Regions from separate parts of the Lysinibacillus sp. NPDC097214 genome, predicted to be linked through region 2. Evidence: riboswitches for the same ligand, from Rfam matches in the RefSeq annotation. Region 2 holds a riboswitch; the other holds the start of a gene.
The links. Region 2 has a riboswitch for FMN ahead of ribE (riboflavin synthase). Riboswitches for the same ligand answer to the same signal wherever they lie in the genome.
Positions count from the first base shown of each region.

Region 1: linked by a shared signal. The riboswitch ahead of ACQKMI_RS09800 (ECF transporter S component) and the one ahead of ribE (riboflavin synthase) in region 2 are both predicted to bind FMN.

Region 1 covers NZ_JBNNSS010000003.1:532,761-536,182, reverse strand. Annotated here, with positions in the region: gene ACQKMI_RS09805 (sodium-dependent transporter) at 1-1,086, opposite strand, end outside; gene ACQKMI_RS09800 (ECF transporter S component) at 1,260-1,847, opposite strand; FMN riboswitch at 2,071-2,259, opposite strand; gene ACQKMI_RS09795 (RNA polymerase subunit sigma) at 2,596-3,422, opposite strand, start outside.
Region 2 covers NZ_JBNNSS010000002.1:494,840-498,261, forward strand. Annotated here, with positions in the region: gene ribB (3,4-dihydroxy-2-butanone-4-phosphate synthase) at 148-777, opposite strand; gene ribE (riboflavin synthase) at 807-1,445, opposite strand; FMN riboswitch at 1,639-1,764, opposite strand; FMN riboswitch at 1,890-2,015, opposite strand; gene ACQKMI_RS06220 (SDR family NAD(P)-dependent oxidoreductase) at 2,353-3,111, opposite strand; gene ACQKMI_RS06225 (ABC-F family ATP-binding cassette domain-containing protein) at 3,204-3,422, opposite strand, start outside.

The DNA.
Region 1 (3,422 bases), on a different contig from region 2:
ACTTGATGAAAGAGCTGCAGGAATAGCCGCAATAAAGACTACTACGCCTAGTAGCATTGTCAATGCAGAACGAGACATACGCCCTTTCTCAATAAATGCCGCTACGATAATTTCATATAAACTGAAGGAAGAAGTTAGCGTTGCGAATAAAAATAATAATAAAAACATCGCCAAGAATATTTCACCAAATGGCATTTGACTAAACGCTGTTGGCAGAACCATAAATAATAAGCCTGGTCCAGATGCTGGTTCCAAATCAAAAGCAAATACAACAGGGAAAATAGCTAATCCTGCTAAAAACGATACAAGCACAGTGAGAAGAACAACAGAGCCCGCAGAATTCGGTAAGCTTACATCCTTCTTTAAATATGAGCTGTACGTCACAAGACAAGAAAACCCTACCGCTAAGCCAAAGAAGGACTGCCCTAACGCTTCTAATATAGCCTTACCAGTTATATTGGAAAAGTCAGGAAACAAGAAGAATTTAACCCCCTCCATTGCTCCATCTAATGTTAAAGCCCGCACAACAAGCACAATAAACATAATAAATAATAGAGGCATCATCCACTTATTGGCCTTCTCAATACCATTTTGCACGCCAAGTGAAATGACTAGAACATTTACTAGCGTAAACAATCCTAAACCTAGTAATGTAATCCAAGGTGTCCCTACAATTTTACCAAATAGTTCACTAGGGTCATTGGCAGGATCAATAACAGCCCCAGTCACACCAAGGCCACTATATATAAAAATCCAACCTCCCACAACACTGTAAAAAGTTAATAATAAAAAACAGCCGAGCACACCCATACGACCAACCCAAGCCCAGCCTGTTTTCGTCGGTGCAATTTTTTTATATGCAGTCACAGCCTCGGACTGAGTACCACGACCTAAAATATATTCTGATAATAACATCGGTAAACCAATCAACAATGTAAATAGAACAAAAATTAGGAAGAACGCTCCCCCACCACTTTGTCCAGTAACATATGGCAGCTTCCATATTGCCCCTAGCCCGATTGCAGCTCCTGCCGATGCTAAAACAAAGCCTAGTTTACTAGACCACTGACTCTTTTTTTCGCTCATCTCTTCAAACTCCTCTAACATTCTAAACTCTTCCTTATTCTACATGAAAATAATAAACTAGACTAGATTAATTCTAGCTGTTACTTTTGCACAATAATATCCAATTTTCCCATCATTCAATGCATCTTATATAAAAAACCTCGAGCTTTTAACAGCTCGAGGTTTCATCTAAATTATTTTGTTATATACATCGAACGCTGATGATGAATCCATTTACGCATTGTTGTGAATAGTAATGCCATGATGATCGTTATTAAAATACCCTTCACAATGTTAAACGGCAAGATACCAGCTATGATCATTTTATATAGTGAGTCACCTACAACAGGTTCCATACCTAAAAAGTAAGTGTACATAGGTAAAAATACTGCATAGTTTAGAATGCTCATTCCTACTGCCATGATGATTGTTCCAGCAGCTAAACCTCCGACAAGACCTTTAACTGTTTTGACGCGATTAAAAACAAAGCTAACTGGTAAAATAAATAAAATACCTGTTACAAAGTTCGCGATATGTCCTACCGGTACTCCCGTTGGCGTACCTGAGAAAATCCAGTCCAACACATTTTTAAAGAATTCTACTAAAATACCGGCTACAGGTCCCATTGTGATCGCTGCAAGTAATGCTGGCATATCACTGAAGTCCACTTCCAAAAACGCCGGAAATGGCGGAATAGGGAAATTAAAAAGCATTAACAAAAACGAAATACTGCTCAGCATGCCAATCGTAATAAACGATTGAAGTTTAACATTTTTCTTCATAGAAAACTCTCTCCTCTTTGCTGATTCAATCCCGCAAGAAGAAAGGTTACGACCTCAACAATTATTATTATGAAAAAACCCTTATGCAAAAAGAGCATAAGGGAGAATAGGCATGATTAAAGAACGCCACTAATCAACTATTTTTCGAGCTTCCACTGTGGAAATCCACAACGAAAAAACGCTCGTACATAGCTAAATTCATAACAATAAATGACGATCGTACCTCCATCTTCTCCCATCCAGACTTTAACTGTCGGCCTTGGAATCGCACCAAGTCAGCCATGCAAAAAGTTATTTGCACAGGTCGCGGGCTGAAGAGTTTTTAGTAAATCATTCGAGCTAATGAAAGACATTAGCGATTTACAACTCTATTACCGCCGGTCGGGATTTTCACCCTGCCCCGAAGATGAATCAATATTTTTTTGTTTCATAGCCTTACTATAATGAATTATGAAGGAAAAGTAAATAGCTTTGCTTAAAAAAATCCGATTAAACTTGTATGTTTTACAGACACTCGCTAATAGCCTCATAAAGTAAAACTTTAATCGGCAAGGGTTTTCTTTCATCCTCTTTGATCAGCAATCTACACCAATTGAGCTTTTACCGGCCATTTATCTCCCACCTAACGTTGTCTTACTGCCCGTTAAAGTAAGATAAACTAACAAGAGCATTCACGCACATGCAGTGGCGAGAATGCTCCAAAAAATTAACTTATAAAATGACGTTCATTTATTTGTTGTTATGCTATTTATGGCATATATCGTTTATTGGCTCCTACAGGCTTTGGCAAGAAATTTTTCAAATCAAATCCTTCCCAACTCTCCTGCACAATATTGTCTAGCCGTACTTGTTGATCAAAGCTCGCAGCAGTAAGCATCATTGCTTCAATTAATTGGGTTGCACGAGTCACGTCCATTGTCGTTAAATCGAGCGGTTCGTCAAATGTAACAATAACACCTTCCGCTACCTCTTTCACAGTGTATGTTATATTTTCCGGTATGACTGGAACATATGCATCATCATTTTTAACTCGCATATCGGTAAGAGCTTCTGTTACAGTGGAAAAGGTTTTACGAGAATCAGGTGATAAATATTCAGCGCCATTTTCATCTTTATATAAATAATAATTAAAATGATTTGAGCTTGTTAATGCCATTTGCTTACTTGTCTCTTCTTCTTTGGAAAGCGCGTTTGCTGTACCGTCAGGTTTTTCAAATTCAATACTTTTATACTCTGAGTCTGAGAATGTATCTTGTAAAGTCCCTACATATTCTCCAGCATCTTTAGAAGCGACATCATATTCATTTTTCTCCGGCAATACATGAACCAGTTGATCGCCCTTCTCCTTCAATTCTCCTTTATATGGATGATAATCAGTAAAACCATTTGCTTCCTCATCAATTTGCGGCGCATACTTTTCATACATTTGTAATGTTGTAGGATCTTTTTTTCCAAAATCAGTAGCTACTCGTTCATTTGGAATAATATACGTCATCGGTACGCTTTCCTTATCACGATTTGCTAAACCAATATGGAATGCTACTGCATCAGTTAAATCATCTTCATAAACAGATG
Region 2 (3,422 bases):
CCGTTCCGGCTCACAGGACGTGATGTTTTTAGCCTTCGTTCCTCTATCACTGATCCCCAAGGAGTCTCCCAGCCGTAACGAAAATCGACTATATACATGGTATACGTTTTAAAATGAACTTCCCCCAACTTTTGGTGATAGCCTTTTTTATATAGTCATTGTTTTTTCTTCCATTATTTGTTGACGGCGATATGTTGCCAATGCTTCTATGGAAATCATTTTTAAACGATGTTGTGCTGCATATTTAACGAGATCATTAAAGCGTAGCATTTTGCCATTGTCGCCCATAATTTCACATATAACTCCTGCAGGAACGCTATTACAAAGCTTTGCCAAATCTATTGTAGCTTCCGTATGTCCTCTACGTTCTAATACACCATTGTCCTTTGCTATTAACGGGAAGACATGACCTGGTCTACGAAAATCTGCAGCTTTCGCTTGTGGCTCTAGCATTTTTTGTATTGTCATTGCCCGTTCAAAGGCGCTAATTCCAGTTGTTGTGTCTAAGTGATCTATGCTAACGGTAAATGCGGTTTGATGATTATCTGTATTAATACTAACCATAGGTTTTAATGCTAATTTTTGTGCAAGCTGCTGTGATATCGGCGTACAAATAAGACCTCTTCCATAGGTCGCCATAAAGTTAATCGTTTCAGGCGCCATAAATTCTGCAATCGCTAATAAGTCCCCTTCGTTTTCTCGGTCCTCATCATCAACTACAATAATCATCTTCCCTTGTTTTAAATCCTCAATTGCTTCTTCAATCGAATGTAGCAATATCGCCACCTCCTGTTCAATAATGTTGATTAAAATCCGTTTTCAGCTAAGTAGTTTCTTGTAATGGTCGGCGGTTTCTGTCCACACTTAAGTTGATGCAAAATGTATTTTCCTACTAAATCGGTTTCTATATTGACAAGATCCCCCATCTTCTTCAACCCTAAAATTGTTTCCTTGTATGTGTGGGGTATCAGTGATACTGTGACACTATTTTTCTCGACATGAAAGAGTGTTAAGCTCGTTCCGTCAATTGTGATGGAGCCCTTTGGAATACAGAAGCTCGTTAACTCCTTTGATAGCTCTATATCAATATAGACTGCATTTGCTAACGGCCGCTTTCGTATTACTTTCCCTACTCCGTCTACATGTCCGGATACAAAATGACCACCGAATCGCCCATTCGCTGACATAGCGCGCTCTAAATTTACCGGATCTCCTATTGTTAGCTGCTGTAGATTTGTTGCCTTTACCGTTTCGGGCATTACATCCATCGTAAGCTCCTGATCATTAAAAGATATGACTGTTAAACAAACACCATTGACCGCAATACTGTCCCCGAGCTTTACATCCTCTACCATTTTCTTTGAAATAACGGTGATTTTCATACTTTGTCGATCGCTTTGCAAGGTTTTTACGGTGCCAATATCCTCAACAATTCCTGTAAACATTTATTCACCCACTTTCATTCATTGGTCCAAGCTTTTCTCTTCCGCTTTCGGAGTCCTATGTACCTCCTCCCTTATTCAAAAATTTCTGTTCAAACAAAAAACCCCTTTGATTAAAGGGGTTTGGGAGTTCATATAAATAAGACGTCAACAAATAAACCTTAAGGATACAAATTTTTTCCCTAGGCTACATCTCATCGTTCTTCTCCCATCCAGACTATCACTGTCGGTTTTGGATTTGCACCAAATCAGCTTGCGCTCACGGACTTTGAATTACTTCATCACCGCCGATTGGGAATTTCACCCTACCCCGAAGAACTACTGCTATTCAATTCGTTAGCTAAATAAAACAAAAAAGCTTCCCAACTTAAACGACGGGAAGCAGTTTACATAAAAGCATACTCAAATAAACCTTATAAACTCAAGTGAATTTAAAAAGCTCTTACTTTTACCCTTCTCCCATCCAGACTATAACTGTCGGTTTTGGATTTGCACCAAATCAGCTTGCGCTCACGGACTTTGAATTGCTTCATCACCGCCGATTGGGAATTTCACCCTACCCTGAAGGATATTTTTATTTAACTATTTCTTACGATAACACTACTTGATTAATTTATCCAGATAATTCTTAATAAAAATTTTTTCTCTAACTAATGTCGCTTTCGCAAGTCTCAATGTCAGATAAAAACAGCCACCACCTTTGGTCATTATAAAAGACCAAAGGCGTGGCTGTTTAAAAAGACATATCAATTATGCCTCGGCATAATTGCGTCCGGAATCGACTTTGTGCTTAGGCCCGCTAAGTACCGACACGATGTCGGTCATTTCGGTAATGCCACAGGGCGTGGCGCTCTTAGACTGAGTTCCTCTATTTCAGCAGGTGGGTGGACACCCGCTGAAAGAAGTTAAATTATACAGTCAAACTACCATCAACAGAGACAACAGCACCAGCCATGAAGCTTGCTTTATCTGAAGCTAAGAAAAGGACCGCTTCTGCTACTTCTTCTGCTTCACCATGGCGTCCCATGCGTACACGTGACATTTCTTCTGGTACGTATCCTGTTTTTTCAAGTGTTTCACCAACACTATGGAATAATGGAGTAACGATACCACCTGGACACACAGCATTCACACGAATACCTTTATTTGCATATTCAATTGCTGCACCTTTCGTTAAACCGATTACTGCATGTTTACTCGCGGAGTAGACAGCAATACTGTGCTCTGGACGAATACCCGCAGATGAAGCAGTATTTATAATCGACCCTTTGCCCTGTTTTTCCATTACTGGAATGACATATTTCATACCTAGGAAAATACCTTTTACATTGATATCCATAAGACGATCGTATTCTTCCAATTCAACCGTTGTAAATGGTGCAAACTTTTGAATGATGCCAGCGTTATTGAATAATACATCGATACAGCCATATGTGTTTATAGCTTGCTGTACATAATTCTGAACATCCTCTACTTTAGAAACATCCGCTTTAACGATTATCCCTTCACCGCCATTTTGTTGAACTAGTTTAAGAGTCTCTTCTCCAGTTTTCTCGTTAAAATCAACTAACACGACTTTATAGCCATTTTCAGCAAATTTAATACTAGTTGCTCTACCAATTCCACTACCTGCTCCTGTAATAACTGCAATTCGATTTTCATTTGTCATATTAACTTCCTCTTTTCGCTTTTTATATTTTTTACGTAATCATAAATATTTTCTCAATCGGTGGTCCTCTTTGCTTTTCCATGTTTATGATCTTAGTTTAATTTCATTTTCATATAATCTTCGTAATTACCTTTAAAAATACTCATGCCTGTTGGGGAAAGCTCCACCATTTTGTGTGCTAGCTTATTAAGAAAATATCGATCATGTGAAATAAAGAAAAGTGTTCCCTCAAAATTTAAAAGAGCCTGTTCCAATACTTCTTTACTATATAAATCAAGATGATTAGTTGGTTCATCCATAATAAGCACGTT